Regions from separate parts of the Paenibacillus sp. FSL L8-0663 genome, predicted to be linked through region 2. Evidence: predicted binding sites of a transcription regulator. Region 2 holds the regulator's gene; each other region holds the start of a gene.
What was found. Region 2 encodes Rex, which represses fermentation and respiration genes when NADH is low (regulators of the CRP and FNR family bind a similar motif). Its sites were predicted from a motif close to TTGTGAAATATTTCACAA; they were not measured.

Region 1 (4,132 bases), 1.4 Mb from region 2:
CGGATGAGCCAGAAGGGAGCAGTATTGGCCTGCGTAATGTACATCAACGTCTGACATTGATGTATGGTGAACGTTATGGATTGCATATTGAAAGCGCATTACAAGTAGGAACAACCGTATACTTTTCCATACCAAGGGAGGAAGAGTCGAATGTATAAAGCGATGATTGTAGATGACGAGCCAGCGATTCGTGAAGGATTGTCCTCCATTATTGACTGGGGGGATTGTGGCTTCCGTATTGTCGATACGGCAGGGAATGGACGCGAGGCTCTGGATAAGTTCGGAGAGCATCGGCCGGAGCTAGTCATTGTAGATATTCGTATGCCCGGGATGAGTGGACTGGAGGTTATACGTAGTATACGTGAAAAGAACGGGGAGCCGTATCATTTTCTCATATTAAGCGGATATGCAGACTTTGATTATGCACGGCAAGCCATGGGCTTCGGAGTAGATGGCTATCTACTGAAGCCAGTTGATGAGGAAGAAATGACGTCAGAGTTGAAACGGGTACGGCAAAACATTGAGGATGAGAAAGAAGTCGGCAAATGGGGAAGTCCACCTTCCCATGAGCGTAATTGGATCGAAGCGCTATTGTTTCCGGTTCATCGAGAGCATGCTCGTAATGCTGTGGAAAGCAGCGATTATCTGCACAGAGCATCCAAGCAAGCTGAACATCAAAGCGGTAACGGAAAACATGAACAACAGCCCGCGTTACCAGAGTTGGACTGGAGTAGCTATCAGGTTATTCTGCTGGATTTACGTATACCTGACTGGGATCGGCAAGCACGGCAGTCGGCAGCAAAGCAGCGGCTAACAGAATTGTTCCATGAGCAGGGCAGAGGTATCGTGTTTGAGGCTGGAATATATATGGGTCTTTTGCTTCCCGCCACGTTAAAAACGGAGAGAGATGCTGTTCAGTTACTGGCTGCTTGGCGACAGGAGCTAAAGGCGTGGGCTACGGAAATTTATGTGGCTGCCGGTGATCCTGTAGCCAGTCTTAGCGACATTCCCAGATCTTTTGAGCAGGCACTACGATTGTTAGAGCGTACGTTTTTGTTCCGGGCAGAAAGAGTCATGCTTTCCGGAGACCTACACAAATTGGAGACAGTCGAGACTGAAATGAGTGGAACGTCTGATAGTGTCACAGATGATCCCATACGTTATGCAGAAAAGCTGTACTATGCGCTAGATATGGCTAATAGTGAAGCTGCAACCCGTGTCATTAAGGAAATGGAAGGCCAATTTCCACGTATTTATCGTACAGAATCCGCAATCAAGGCGGCGTTCGCCCAAACATTCACACTGGCGTTGAACAAGTATGCAGCCGGACAGGATCACAGCCGAACCGTGCTGGAGGAGCACTCCAGCTTTATAACCGATGTATATGCTTATTCCACATTGGGCGAGCTGGTGGATCACTCGCTGGAGCATGTGTTGCAATGGATTGGACAGACTGATCCCGGTGGCAAGGACATCATCATGAAACAAATGATTGACTTTATTCATAGTCATTATGATGAAAATTTGCGATTGGAGTTACTGGCAGATATGTTTAATTACAATAGTGGCTATTTGGGCAAATTGTTCAAAAGTCATACTGGCGAGGCCTTTAATGCCTACCTGGATAAGGTGAGGATTGAGCGAGCAAGGGAGTTGCTTGCACAAGGAATTAAGGTACACCAGGTGGCGGAACGCGTAGGGTATGCGAACGCAGATTATTTTCATAGTAAATTTAAAAAGTATGCTGGAATGTCACCTTCCTCCTATCGTAATCGGGTTCAAAAGAACGGAGGAACAGATGGCTGTTGATAGAATCCCTAGGTTTAACGCTATGAAGTCTCTCTTGCAGATGTCGGAGGTACGACCTCCGAACGAAGAGAGGCTTTTTTTATGGCGAAAAAACAGATAGATCAATCGAAAATGTCACATTTATTATGGAGTTTAGGTCGTTTTCATCAAATCGCCATCATTATGACACAGCTTTGACACGATGTTCACATTTTCGATTCTATTTCATTTAAATTTATTCTATATAATGGGGATAATCTGAAGCCGGATCATGATAACCATAGTGAAGGTAGTTGAGTGAGTCATTTTCTAAAAAAGTGACCGCTGCATATGTAAGAATGTGAATACTATCACAAATGTAGAAGACTTCAGATTACAGACACTATAAATCAATGTTAAGAGAAGTGTAGGGGGAGGAGCAACATCATGGACGTATTGGATTTGGCACGGTTGCAGTTTGCAACCACAACGATTCTTCACTTTGTTTATGTGCCGATCTCCATTGGATTGTCGTTATTGGTGGCAATTATGGAGACTATGTATGTTATTAAGAAAAATGACTTGTACAAAAAAATGGCTCAATTCTGGGGAACGTTTCTGCTGATTAACTTTGCACTGGGCGTAGTCACTGGGATTTTGCAAGAATTTCAGTTCGGGATGAACTGGTCGGACTTTTCCCGTTTTGTGGGTGATGTATTTGGTACGCCGCTGGCGATTGAAGCGCTGCTTGCATTTTTCCTGGAATCGACCTTTATCGGATTATGGGTATTCGGTTGGGAAAGATTGTCCAAAACGGTCCATTTAATTTGTATGTGGTTGGTATCTATCGGTACGATGTTATCGGCATTGTGGATTCTAGCTGCTAATTCCTTCATGCAGCGTCCAGTAGGCTATGAGATTCAAAATGGACGTGCAGAAATGAAAGATTTTGCTGCTCTGCTAACGAATGAACAACTGTTATGGGAATTCCCACATACATTGTTTGCTGCTTTTGCGACAGGAGCATTTCTGATCGCGGGTATCAGTGCATGGAAGCTGATGCACAAAAAGAATCTGGACTTTTTTAAACCTTCTTTCAAATTGAGCATTATTGTTGCATTAATTAGTGCCATTGCTATTCCGTTGTTTGGTCATGGACAGGCTCAATATTTGGTGAAAACACAACCGATGAAGATGGCTGCCAGTGAGGGCTTATGGGAGAACAGTGGTGACCCCGCTCCTTGGACCGTTATCGCATGGATTGATCCTGGAAACAAGGAAAATTCCTTTGAGATTAAAGTTCCTTTTGCTTTGAGTTTTCTATCCTATAGTAAATTTACCGGCTCTGTGCCTGGTATGAATGAGCTGCAAGCCCAATATGAAAAAACGTATGGTCCGGGCGATTATATCCCGCCAGTACGTACCACGTTTTGGAGCTTCCGCATTATGATTGCGGCTGGATGTGGCATGATTGCACTCGCCTTATACGGGGCTTACCTGACGTTCCGTAAAAAGCTGGAAGGTTCACATCGCTGGTTCTTCCGTCTGATGATATGGGGGATATGCCTTCCATTCATTGGGAATACTTCAGGTTGGATCATGACTGAAATAGGTCGCCAACCGTGGACGGTATTTGGTTTGCTTCAAACGAAAGATTCTGTTTCGCCTACAGTTGTGGCAGGAGAAGTGCTATTCTCGTTCATCTCATTTACCACATTGTATTTAATTTTAACAGGTGTGCTGGCGTTTCTGTTTTACCGTACGGCTCGCAAAGGTCCAGATATTGAGCCACATCAGCAAACGGTAATTCATGATCCTTTTGCTCAAGGGGGTGACACCATTGTCGCTAAATGATTTATGGTTCTTATTGATCGCTGTGCTGTTTACCGGCTTCTTTTTTCTGGAGGGCTTTGATTTTGGCGTAGGAATGGCCACAGGATTGGTGCCGCGTAACGACCAACAAAAACGTTTGATGATCAATACGATTGGTCCATTCTGGGATGCCAACGAAGTGTGGCTGATTACAGCAGCAGGTGCAATGTTTGCCGCTTTTCCGCATTTTTATGCGACTATGTTCAGCGGATATTATCTCGTATTTGTGTTTATTTTGCTAGGTTTGATCTTGCGTGGAGTTTCTTTTGAGTTCCGCGGCAAGGCTGAAGGAAAATGGTGGACAGGAACGTGGGATGCCTGCATTCTGATTGGCAGCTTTCTACCGCCGATGCTGTTCGGTATGGCTTTTGCGGCTTTGGTGAAAGGTGTACCTATTCAGCAAAACATGGATTTGAAAGCTGGATTTCCCGATGTATTCAATGGATATACCGTATGGATTGGACTGACAGTGGTCGGAATGTGCCTAATGCAC
Region 2 (4,132 bases):
TCATCTTTACGGCATAGCAAGACTAAAAGACGTAAATACGAATTTCATCGCATTTACGTCTTTTTCTTGAGCTTTTAATCATTTACTAGTCATTCATTCCACATCTGCTGATCCTCAACCAGCTCAGTTATTGGGCAAAGTATACTTTACCCCCGTCGCTCCCCCATCTGAAAAACGGTAAAAGGCATAGTAATGATGGCTTCCATCATCGTAAAACAGCTGCCACACATATTCGCCATTGAACACACTCGGCTGGAGGCTTACAATTTTTACACCTGGAAGCTGCTGCTGAATTAGCGACGTCATTTTTTGCTCGTCGACTCCGTTCTTCAGCAGCTCGGTATGAACACCGCTATTATCTGCGGCAGGTACGTTAGGTTGTCCCTCCACTTTTTGAAAAGGAACCCATACCATTATATTTTCATTCTGTGCATTTTTCCCTTGAACCACCCAATATACCTGATCCCACACAGACTTCCATGTTTGAGTCGTGCTAACCAGACCACCTGATTGCTTGGCCTTAATGATAGCGGCATTTTTCTCAGCCACCTGGTCTTGAGTAACATAGGAATAATACCAGAAAATGCTGACCAGGATCAGTATCACGGCCAAAATGGCGACCGCTATCCATTTTTTCTTATTTTTCAAACCCGTGCTTCCTCTCTAAGGGGATGTGACACCTGAATTAGCGCGACAGCAGCCCTTCAAAGGCGGCTTGTGCCTCATGTTTGATACGTTCCTCGTCCATAGTCAGGCATTCGCCGTTTTTCACAACCTGACGACCGTCTACCCACACATGAGCCACGTCCTTGGCGCTTGCAGAGTATACCGCATGGGAAATAAGATCTGTACGCGGCAAGAAATGTGCCTGATTCAGATCCAACGCGATAAAGTCAGCCTTGTTGCCTGCTGCCAACGCTCCTACTTCTTTTAAACCAATCGACTTTGCACCGTATTCTGTTGCCAGACGCAGCGCTTCACTTGCAGGAACTGCCGTAGGGTCACCGGATACACCCTTGTGAATAAGTGCTGCCAGACGCATTTCCTCGAACATATCCAGGTTATTATTGCTGGCAGGACCATCCGTTCCGAGAGAAACCGTAACCCCTGCACGCAGCAATTCAGGCACTCTTGCCACACCACTTGCCAGCTTCAAGTTGCTGCCAGGATTGTGGGAAACCGCTACACCACGTTCTGCCAGTAAAGCTATTTCTTCGTCGTTCAAATGAACGCCATGGGCAACAAGCGAAGGACGGGAGAAAAAGCCAAGCTTATCCAAGTGTGCAACCGGACGCAAACCGTAGTCGCGTACGTTTTGCTCTACTTCGGCGATCGTCTCAGACATGTGCGTATGCAGTGGCAAGTCCAGATCATGCGCAGCTTGTACGAATTTTTCAATAAACGCAGGTGGACATGTATATGGCGCATGCGGTGACATCATCGTTGTAATACGGCCGTCTGCTTTACCGTGCCAGTTACGCGCAAAAGTCACGGCCTCTGCCAGCTTGATTCGCTGTTCTTCCTCCGAACATAGTCCAATTGCTCCACGCATCAGACTTGCACGAATACCTGACTCTTCAGCCACACGAGCCACCTCATCCATATGATCGTACATATCGAGGAAGGTTGTTGTTCCACCTTTCAGCATTTCCAGCACAGACAAGGACGTACCCCAGTACACGTCTGTAGATGTAAACTTGGCTTCCATAGGCCACATTTTTTCCTGAAGCCATACTTGAAGTGCCAAATCATCTCCATGCCCACGCAGTAGAGACATCGCCGCATGACCATGAGTATTGATCAGACCAGGTAAAAACAATAGCCCTTTACCATCGATCGCTTCCGTCTCTTCCTCACCCGCAGGCAAGGTTTCGCCAATATAAGTAATACGACTATCCTCCACAATCATAAAACCATGGACTACCCCTGCTTCTGGTCCATTTACGGCAAAAGATCCGTTTTTAATCATCCATTTATTCACTGTCATATTGTGCTTCTTCCTTTCCGTCCTCCAAATAATAAGCGAGGCTAAGCAAATCAGTTGTAAAGTCTGTGGCATGAATCCGAATGTTGGCTGGTGCCTTGAGAGTAGTCGGTGCAAAGTTCAGGATCGCTCCAATTCCGCTATCAATAAGCCTATCAGCCACGTGCTGTGCTTCAAAATCAGGTACGGTAATAATCCCGATTCGAATGTTTTTTTCTTTCACAGTCGCTTCCAGTTCATCCATCGGTTGCACGACCAATGTATTGATCTTGGTTCCTACCTTATCCGGAAACGCATCAAATACCGCCACAATCTTCATATTGTCTTTTAAATAAGCGTTATAATTCGAAAGGGCTTGCCCCAGATTACCCGCTCCGACCAATACTACATTAATTTGTTGGTCGATTTTCAGGATATGGCGTATTTTCTCAATGAGATAAGAAACATCATAACCGATACCCTTCCGACCAAAATCTCCAAAATAAGCAAGATCTTTACGGATTTGGGCCGGGTTCAAATCTAGCCTCTGTCCCAGCTCTTGAGAAGAGACCGTAGCCACCTCCCGTTTGTGCAGTGCATTCAGATAACGTAAATATACGGGTAACCTCCGTACGACAGCCTCTGAAATTTTATCTGATTTCATACTTGCTCCCCCTAATTGTAACGAACATACTTATGTCCGTCCGTTATGCCTCTGTCTCCGGGGCGGATTGGAGCCATTCGGCGATGCGGGGCACCATTTGCTCCGATGGCATATGCTCCATTTTTGGTCCCGGTAACGAGTACAAAAAGTGCTTTCCGTAATAGGATTCAATCACACGCGTATCATAAACGATAACGACCCCGTGGTCGTTCGCTGTACGTACCAACCGACCAAATCCCTGTTTGAAGCGAATGACCGCTTGCGGTACAGACAGCTTCATAAATGGATTCTTCTTCTGCTGCTGGAGCAGTTCGCTTTTTGCCTCCAGCAGCGGGTGATTCGGCGGTTGAAACGGCAAGCGAACAATGGCTAGACAAGTCAGAGCCTTCCCCGGAATATCGACGCCTTCCCAGAAACTGCTGGTCCCCAGCAATACAGAAGCTTTCGCTTCCTGAAACCGGCGGGTTAGCTTGCTGCGACTTCCACTGTCCACACCTTGTCCCAGCACAGTAATTTCGCTGGATGCTAAGGCCTCTTTGAGCGGCTCATACACTTGCCGGAGCATCCGATAGGACGTAAACAGAACGAGCATTCTCCCACGTGTCGCCTGAGCAGTCGCTCCTAGAGAGCTAACGAGCATATCTACAAAATGCGCATCTCCTACACTGCCCTTCACACTTGGGAAATCCCGTGGAATAACCAGCAACACCTGATCCCTGTAATTAAAGGGTGACGGGAGCTGCGAAGTCATCAGCCGCTCTTGATCTGCGGCCTCCTGTAAGCCGAGCTGATCGATCATGTACTGAAACGACTTATCTACCGACAAGGTAGCAGAAGTCAGAATAATGCTTCTTTTTTTGTCAAAAAACATTTCTTTCAACTGGCGGCTCACATCGACGGGTACCGCATAAAATTGCAATGATTTACTACGGAATTGCCCGCTTGCCTCGAGCCAGTATACGGTTGTTTCATCATCGAGTCGGATAAAAAAGCGCAAATTTTCTCGAATCCCCGCCAAATCCTTGAGCAGACCCGTGATATCTGTAATAAGGCTATCCGCCGCATAATCGTCATGTTCTTCCTTGACGTCCAGCATCAGCTTGTCGCCCTTGCGCAAAATTTCGCTCATCGTTACATATAGCTGATTTTCCAAAGCTCCCGCCTGATCCCACTTTGCAGGCTTGGCCGAAGGTTTGAGACGGGAAGAAAACTGTCCTGTTTCACCCGGTGTCGCATCACTTCGCTCCGGCAACATGCCAAACAGCTTGTCGCTTAGCAGGTCCCAAGTTTCCTTCACCTCTAACACGAGCGGATACAGCTGGTCGATAGTTGAGGCCCAATCTGCCGACTTCTCGTGCCCCGATTTCGCCAACTGTTGACGAAGTGAAGGCAGTTGTCCATTCTTGCTGTCTTTGAACAGTCGCGTCAGTGTATGCACGAGTGTGAAATATTTCATATGCATACCTAGGTGTTTACCAGCTACTTCCTCCAGGTGATGGGCTTCA
Region 3 (4,132 bases), 2.6 Mb from region 2:
CGAAACGCAGTAGGCGCAAGGTAATGCCCGCACTGTATGTCGGTATCGAAAATGAAGAAATGGCAGTTACCGCAACCACAATCACCAGGAAGGGGCTGACGATGCCCGCATTTACAGCAGCGTCGCCGATGACCAAGCCTCCCACAATGCCCATTGCAGGACCAATGGGTTTGGGCAATCGGATGCCGGCTTCCCGCAGGATTTCAATCGAAATTTCCAGAATCATGACTTCAATGACGGAAGGAAAAGGGACGCCTTGACGGGTCTGAATGATGCTAATGACCAGCTTGGTCGGAATCAAACCGGGATGAAATGAAATAAAAGAGATATACAAAGCAGGGCCCATCAGCGCTATGAAAGCTCCAAAAAATCTCAGCAAACGTAAAAGTGAACCTGGAATCCAGCGTTCATAATAATCCTCGGGAGATTGAAGCAGCATACTGAAGGTCACCGGGACAATAAGTGCAAAGGGAGTCCCGTCCAGAAGAATGGCTATTCTTCCTTCCAGTAATGCATTAATGACACGGTCGGGTCGCTCTGTGTTGTGAACCTGCTGGAACGGACTTAAATAATTGTCTTCGATGAGTTGCTCCACATAACCGGATTCAGCCAAAAAATCCATATCTATTTTTGATATTCTGCGGTTTACTTCTTCAAGAAGATCCGGATTCACAATATCCTTGATGTACGCGACAACCAGATCCTTTTTGATTCGGCTTCCCACTTGAAATTTCTTCATTTCCAGACTTTTATTTAAGCCCTGGCGTCGAAGCATCGAAGTATTTTCACTTAATACTTCCGTAAAACCGATTCTGGGACCCCGAAGTAGTGCTTCAGAGGTTGGTTCATTGACGGAGCGAATGGCGCCATTAGGCGAGCCTACCAGTAGTGCTTCCTTCATTCCTTCAATTAATAAGGCAGTATGACCTAAAAGGATGAACTCGTGCAGTTCCTCCATACTGGTAACTTCACTAATTTGCGTAAGTGGCATCAAGCTATCTTTTATAAAAGAGCTACTTATACTTTCCGGCTGTTCCTGTTGGTCCTGCTGGCCCTCAAACATCAAGACCTCCAATACCTGATTGCTCATAAGCTTTTCATCCTGCATGCCTTCTATGAAGACTAATACGGACCGAGCATGAAATTTTTTCAACATAAACTCACGAAAATGCACATCACTATTTCCGCCTATAGACTCTCGGATCGAATTTAAATCGGAATCGTAATTCCCTGTAATTTTAGAGTTTGGTTTATTCTGTTGATCAAGGTGCCCTTCGTTATTTTCATCGGAGAGCGGCCGACCGGAAGAATGTTTGGATTTCGCTCCCTTACTACCGACAAACGAATAAATCGAGGTGTTTATATAATAAATCCCTAAAGGAATAATCAACGCGAGGCCTGCTTGAAAGAGTATACTCCAGCTCGGAATATAAGAAATTATTTTAGACCACAAGATGACCACCTCCAAACGAATCAATTCTAAGATACAAGTTGTCCCTAAAGTATTCCTTATAAAGGTTGTATTTACACATGAACTGGAAAGATTCGTTCGATGACCAGAGCAAATGATCATCAACTACACTATTTTTAAATCTAATCATTACGGCAGATCTCACACGAAACACTTCTGTTGTTGTTATAGAGCTATCTAGCACTGAGAGCCAGTGTAGAGAATGGAGCAAAATCCCTTGAAACGGAATAGGGAAATCCCTAAATATTCTTAATTTTAACTACATTGTGATTCTAGTCACATATAGCTCTATCTGCTGTATTAAAATAGAAGCATAAACAATATTCATTAGAAACGTAGAGATGTCGTCGGATAGGAAGTAGCGTCGAATGAATGGAGGAACCGGTATATGATAAACAGTAAAAAGAAGCTTGTGGTTATAGGGAACGGGATGGCTGGTATCAATACGGTCGAACAAATTTTAAAATTAACAGATAAATATGAAATTACAGTCCTGGGAAGTGAGCCGCATCCGAACTATAACAGGATCATGCTCTCTTATGTGTTGGAAGGTAGTAAAACAATAGATGATATCATACTGAACGATTTGCAATGGTATGCGGATCAAGGGATTACTTTATATACAGGAAAAATGGTTAAAAGTATCGACGGTGAGAACAAGAAGATTCTCACCGAAGACGGACTGGAAATTGATTACGATGTGGCTTTGGTGGCTACTGGTTCACAATCGTTTATTCTGCCTATTCCGGGTAAAGAATTACCGGGAGTTATTGGTTTCCGAGATATCGCCGATTGCTCGGCAATGCTGGAAGCGGCAAAGACCTATAAAAAGGCCGCTGTCATTGGTGGAGGTCTGTTGGGGCTGGAGGCAGCTAAAGGCCTGGTCAATCTGGGGATGGATGTTACGGTCGTTCATTTAATGGAAGATTTGATGGAACGTCAGCTAGACCGGGAAGCCTCTGCGATGCTAAAAGCAGAACTAGAACGCCAAGGAATCAAGTTTGCTATGCAAATGCAAACTTCGGAGGTGTACGGTCAAGATCGCGTACAAGGATTGCGGTTTTCAGACGGAAGCGAGCTGGAAGCGGATTTGGTCGTTATGGCGGTTGGGATCAAGCCTAATATTCAGGTAGCTGTGCAAAGTGGTATGGAAACGAACCGTGGTATTGTAGTCGATGATTTGATGAGAACCTCTGTGCCGGATGTATATGCTGTAGGGGAATGTGTTGAACACCGCGGAATCTGTTATGGTCTGGTAGCTCCGCTGTTTGAGCAGGGAAGTGTCATTGCCAAACATTTGGCAGGCGCGGAAACTGAAGGTTATATGGGATCGGTGGTTTCCACCAAGCTCAAAATTTCAGGGGTGGATGTTTTCTCAGCTGGCGAATTCATAACCCAGCCTGAACATACGGTGATTGTTGCAAAAGATGAGTGGAAGCGGACCTACAAAAAAGTGCTGCTTCGTGAAAATAAGATTGTTGGAACTGTACTGTTTGGCGATGTGAGCGAATCTGCTAGCCTGCAAAAATATGTGCGTCAGCAAACATTGATGACAGATGAAATATATGGACAGCTCATGGGTACTGGATGCAGCAATCACGGGTCGAAAACATCATCCGCTGAAACGATGGCCGATGATGAAATTGTGTGTGGCTGTAACGGTGTTACTAAAAAGGCCATTGTTGATGCAATTAATGACAATGGGCTGACTACAGTCGATGAAATTAAAGCATGTACCGGAGCAACTCGTTCTTGTGGAGGATGTAAGCCGGTCGTGGAGCAGATTCTACAATATGTTCTTGGAGACAGCTTCAAGACGTCAGCCAAGCAAGGAATATGTAGCTGCACAACATTGAGCCGGGACGAGATTGTGGAAGCGATCAAAACCAAAGGGCTGACAACAACGCGTGAAGTTATGAATGTACTGGGTTGGCATAATGATGAAGGTTGCTCCAAATGCCGGCCGGCGCTGAATTACTATCTGGGAATGATTAACCCGGACACCTATGAAAATGAGGGGGATTCCCGTTTTGTAAATGAGCGATTGCACGCAAACATTCAAAAGGATGGAACGTTTACAGTTGTTCCTAGAATGTACGGCGGTGTAACGACCCCAGAAGATTTGAAGAAGATAGCAGATGTTTCTCTTAAATACAACGTTAAGGTCGTTAAAGTAACAGGAGGACAGCGGCTTGATTTGATCGGTGTCCGTAAAGAGGATCTGCCTAAAGTATGGGAAGAACTCGATATGCCGTCGGGGTATGCCTACGCGAAGTCACTTCGTACGGTTAAAACCTGTGTTGGATCGCAATTTTGTCGGTTTGGTACACAGGACTCGATGGGAATGGGAGAAGTGTTGGAACGGAAATTCGAACGACTGGATTTCCCGGCAAAATTCAAATTAGCGGTTAATGGATGTCCACGCAACTGTGCGGAATCATGTACCAAAGATATCGGAATCGTAGGTAATGATGGGGGCTGGGAGATCTTTATCGGTGGTAATGGCGGTATTAAAGCACGGTTGGCTGATTCACTCTGTAAAGTGAAAACCGACGCCGAGTTGATTGATATTGTAGGTAGCGTAATGCAACTCTACCGCGAAACAGGACAATACCTGGAACGTACTTCGGAGTGGGTGGAACGGATCGGTCTGGAAGAGAT
Region 4 (4,132 bases), 160 kb from region 2:
ATAATTGCCACATCAGGAGTCAACTCATAGTCAGCCAGTGGGTACTTCGTGTCGCCCAGGTTTTTGTCCGTAATTACTGCGAACGATGTAACTTCGGAACCTGTACCCGATGTTGTAGGGATAGCTACAAATTGTGCTTTTTGGCCCAGACGTGGGTACTTGTAAATCCGTTTACGGATATCCATGAATTTTTGTTTTAAGTTATTGAAATCAGTATCTGGATATTCATAGAACATCCACATGCCTTTAGCGGCATCCATTGGCGAACCGCCGCCCAGTGCGATGATGCAATCCGGTTGGAAACGTCTCATCATTTCAGTACCACGTTCTACCGTAACTGTCGATGGATCTGGCTCTACTTCAGAGAACACTTCGATAGCTACTGGTGTTTGGCGCTGATGCAGATAATGAATAACACGATCTACATATCCCAGTTGTACCATCATAGGGTCTGTGATAATAGCTACACGTGTGATATCAGGCATTTTAGCAAGATACTGTGTCGAATTTTTTTCAAAATAGATTTTGGAAGGTACTTTGAACCATTGCATATTCACCGTCCGTTTCGCCACCCTTTTCACATTAATCAGATTGACTGCCGATACGTTCGACGAAGTCGAGTTACGACCGTACGAACCGCAACCAAGTGTCAACGAAGGAAGATTGGTGTTGTAAATGTCGCCAATCGCACCATGTGTGGAAGGTGCATTTACAATGATACGTCCTGTTTGCAAACGGTTTGCAAACCGAGCGATAACATCCTCATCGTTCGAATGAATAGCGGACGAGTGACCCATGCCCCCGAATTCCACGACTTCAGCAGCGCGTTGAATACCTTGTTCCGCATTTTTTACTTTATAGCAAGCCAATACAGGACTCAATTTTTCCGCAGACAATGGGAATTTTGTTCCTACCCCTTCAATCTCAGCGACCAAAATTTTAGTTCCTGCTGGTACTGTAATACCACTCATTTCAGCAATTTTCACAGCAGACTGCCCGACAATAGCTGGGTTCACTGCACATTTCTCGACATTCATAGCTCCTTGAGTGAGCTTAGCTGCTTCTTCTTTATTTACAAAATAGCAACCGTTAGCGATCATCAATTTTTTCACTTGTTCGAAGATTGGCTCTTCGATAATAACCGCTTGCTCCGAAGCACAAATCATACCGTTATCAAAAGATTTCGAGAGGATAAGATCGTTCACGGCCTGTTTGATATCTGCTGTTTTTTCAATAAAGCAAGGCACGTTACCAGGACCTACACCAAGTGCTGGTTTACCGCAGCTATAAGCTGCCTTAACCATGCCTGATCCACCAGTTGCCAAAATTAGCGCCACATCAGGGTGGTTCATCAATACATTGGTCTTATCCATCGAAGGTGCTTCAATCCATTGAATACAATCGGCCGGAGCACCATGTTTAACAGCTGCTTCGAGCAAGACGCGGGCTGCTTCCGCACTACACGATTGAGCAGATGGATGGAAACCGAAAATGATTGGGTTACGTGTTTTAATGGCAATCAGCGCTTTGAACATCGTAGTCGAAGTCGGGTTTGTCACTGGAGTGATCCCCATGATAATACCGACTGGCTCTGCTATCTTTTGAAAACTGTCAAAATCATTGTCTTCAATGACACCGACGGTTTTTTCATTTTTGATACTATGATAGATATATTCTGTTGCAAACATGTTTTTGGTGATTTTGTCCTCGTACACACCGCGTCCTGTTTCTTCAACAGCCAACTTCGCCAGGTACATGTGTTTATCCATCCCTGCGAGTGCCATAGCTTGTACGATTTCGTCAATCTGTTCCTGATTCATACTCATGAAAGCTTGCTGTGCCCGGTTCCCCCGGTCAATCAGCGTTTGAATATACTGCTCTGCGCTTTGCTCTTTTTGAATAACCTCGTTTTTAACAGCCATTTCCCTCATCCTCCTGTTATCTCGTGTACTATCTCTTGTTCACGCACTGATCGTAACACAGCTTTTCAAGATATATTGTGATTTTTTTCACAATCTATTTAAAATTTTATTTTATGAAGTGAATTAAATCACAAAGTTTGGAATTCTGCCACTTTTACCCCCTCTTCTTGCCCCAAAAACTCATTGCACAAGTATATAATGAATTTGAATTGATCAAGTTGCAGATAAAAAACATAGGATACAAAGGGGAAATGGACGATGAGAAACCCTACAAATGTAATGGAAGCCCGCGGCAACACCTGTTGCTTCTCGGAGGCCAGCTTCAACCGATTGCAAGTAATGATGAAAGATCGAGTTATGCCAGAAAGCTCGCATCTGTTCTGGGAAGGAGATACAGCGGATAAGCTGTTTTATATTAAGCGCGGACGCGTGAAAGTAACCAAAACAACGGATGAGGGCAAGGAACTTATTCTATATATGTATCAAAGCGGCGATCTTGTTGGTCAAGCCGATCCATTTTTCGGTACTAAGCATTCCTTTTCTGCTGAGGTTCTGGAAGACAGTGATATTGGCGTAATCGATCATACAGATTTGGAACTGCTTATTTGCCAGCATTGTGATTTTGCGATTGACTTTATGAAATGGATGGGTTCACATCACCGCATTACTCAGACTAAGTTCCGCGATTTGATGATGTACGGCAAGCCAGGCGCTTTATGTTCAACGCTCATTCGTCTATGCAATACCTATGGTGAGCCTCACGGCGAACATATCCTGATTCATAAAAAAATTACTCATACTGACTTATCAAATATGATCGGTGCGACCCGGGAAAGCGTAAACCGGATGCTTAGTGATCTACGTAAGAAAAATGCAGTTGAATATGATAATGGTATGATTGTTGTCAAAGATTTGGAAATGCTGCAAGGTGTATGTCATTGTGAACTATGCCCTCGTGAGATTTGCCGGATATAATAAATCGTTTTTTTATGTAAAAGGGAGTGTTATAAGCCACTATAGCTTATAACACTCCCTAATTTATTTCCACTCCCCTACTTATACAGGAGCAGTAGCGAAGCATTTTAATGACAGTCCTTCTTCTGGCAACACTCTTTAAAACTGTAAACATAGATAACTTAAATTCCCCATCTCATAGCTTCTATGGATAACCTTGGCTTTGTTTGCAGGATTGCCACTCCCCATTGCAATAAACAACGGTACAAAGTGTTCTGCTCTGGGTACGGCCTGGCGAGCATACGGTGCTTCGCTTTCATAGTGATCCAAAGCCTCTATATCTCTACTTTGTACTTTTTCAATAATCCAATCATCAAAATCTATAGCCCAAGGTTCTGTTTTCGTTTCCCCCCATTTGACGATACGCAGATTATGAACAGTCACGCCACTACCAATGACCAGAATATCCTGTTCTCCCAGTCCTCGCAGCACTTCACCAATAGCATATTGTGCTTTGGGCGAGAGATATGGATTTACAGAGATCTGAACTACCGGAATGTCTGCCTCAGGATACATACGATGCAACAATGTCCAAGATCCATGATCCAATCCCCTCACCCGATCAGTTTCTACGTCAATGCCCTTTTGTTCATATAATTTTTTCAGCTTATTGGCCAGTTCCACAGAACCATGTGCTGGATATTTCACTGTGTACAGTTCCGGTGGAAAACCGCCAAAATCATAAATGGTATCGTACACGTCATCCATCGAACTGATCGTCAACGTTTGTGTTTCCCAATGAGCAGTAAAGATAACTATTGCTTTAGGACGAATACTTTTCCCCAGTTGCTCTAAAAATGAAGTATAGTCCGTCTGTTCAATAGCAAGCATCGGTGAGCCATGGGCCAAAAATAAAGATGGCATCATATAAAGATCCCCTTATCATCAACAATTTATTTTATTCATCAAGTAACTTTATGTAAGTAATGATACATAAGTAACAGAGTCATGTCAACACAGATTTTAACATACACTTAAAGGTCAAAGATTCTATAAATAAAGATTGATATAGGTATAATGTCATAGTAATATGTAACTAATAAATTTTAAAATTTCACTTTATTTCGATACAAAGGACTGGTTTCCATGGAGATACATACTTCTAATTGCCCAAAATGCGGTTCCGTTTTTCGTCAAAACCTTAGAAACCTCTGTAGTACTTGTATTCAGGAAGAAAATATATTCTTGGACCGCTG

Region 1: MKY75_RS21025 (cytochrome ubiquinol oxidase subunit I) is a predicted target of Rex. The motif match lies at 2,127-2,144, and genes of this name have one in related genera.
Region 3: nirB (nitrite reductase large subunit NirB) is a predicted target of Rex. The motif match lies at 1,736-1,753, and genes of this name have one in related genera.
Region 4: adhE (bifunctional acetaldehyde-CoA/alcohol dehydrogenase) is a predicted target of Rex. The motif match lies at 1,998-2,015, and genes of this name have one in related genera.

Annotation. Positions count from the first base shown of each region.
Region 1 covers NZ_JBBOYM010000001.1:4,734,215-4,738,346, reverse strand. Annotated here, with positions in the region: gene MKY75_RS21035 (cache domain-containing sensor histidine kinase) at 1-158, shown strand, start outside; gene MKY75_RS21030 (response regulator transcription factor) at 151-1,809, shown strand; gene MKY75_RS21025 (cytochrome ubiquinol oxidase subunit I) at 2,215-3,621, shown strand; gene cydB (cytochrome d ubiquinol oxidase subunit II) at 3,608-4,132, shown strand, end outside.
Region 2 covers NZ_JBBOYM010000001.1:3,305,317-3,309,448, forward strand. Annotated here, with positions in the region: gene MKY75_RS14220 (cell wall elongation regulator TseB-like domain-containing protein) at 124-648, opposite strand; gene MKY75_RS14225 (amidohydrolase) at 686-1,987, opposite strand; gene MKY75_RS14230 (redox-sensing transcriptional repressor Rex) at 1,974-2,627, opposite strand; gene dinG (ATP-dependent DNA helicase DinG) at 2,671-4,132, opposite strand, start outside.
Region 3 covers NZ_JBBOYM010000001.1:702,388-706,519, forward strand. Annotated here, with positions in the region: gene MKY75_RS03090 (spore germination protein) at 1-1,453, opposite strand, end outside; gene nirB (nitrite reductase large subunit NirB) at 1,860-4,132, shown strand, end outside.
Region 4 covers NZ_JBBOYM010000001.1:3,463,539-3,467,670, forward strand. Annotated here, with positions in the region: gene adhE (bifunctional acetaldehyde-CoA/alcohol dehydrogenase) at 1-1,922, opposite strand, end outside; gene MKY75_RS15060 (Crp/Fnr family transcriptional regulator) at 2,181-2,897, shown strand; gene MKY75_RS15065 (DODA-type extradiol aromatic ring-opening family dioxygenase) at 3,036-3,803, opposite strand; gene MKY75_RS15070 (hypothetical protein) at 4,122-4,132, shown strand, end outside.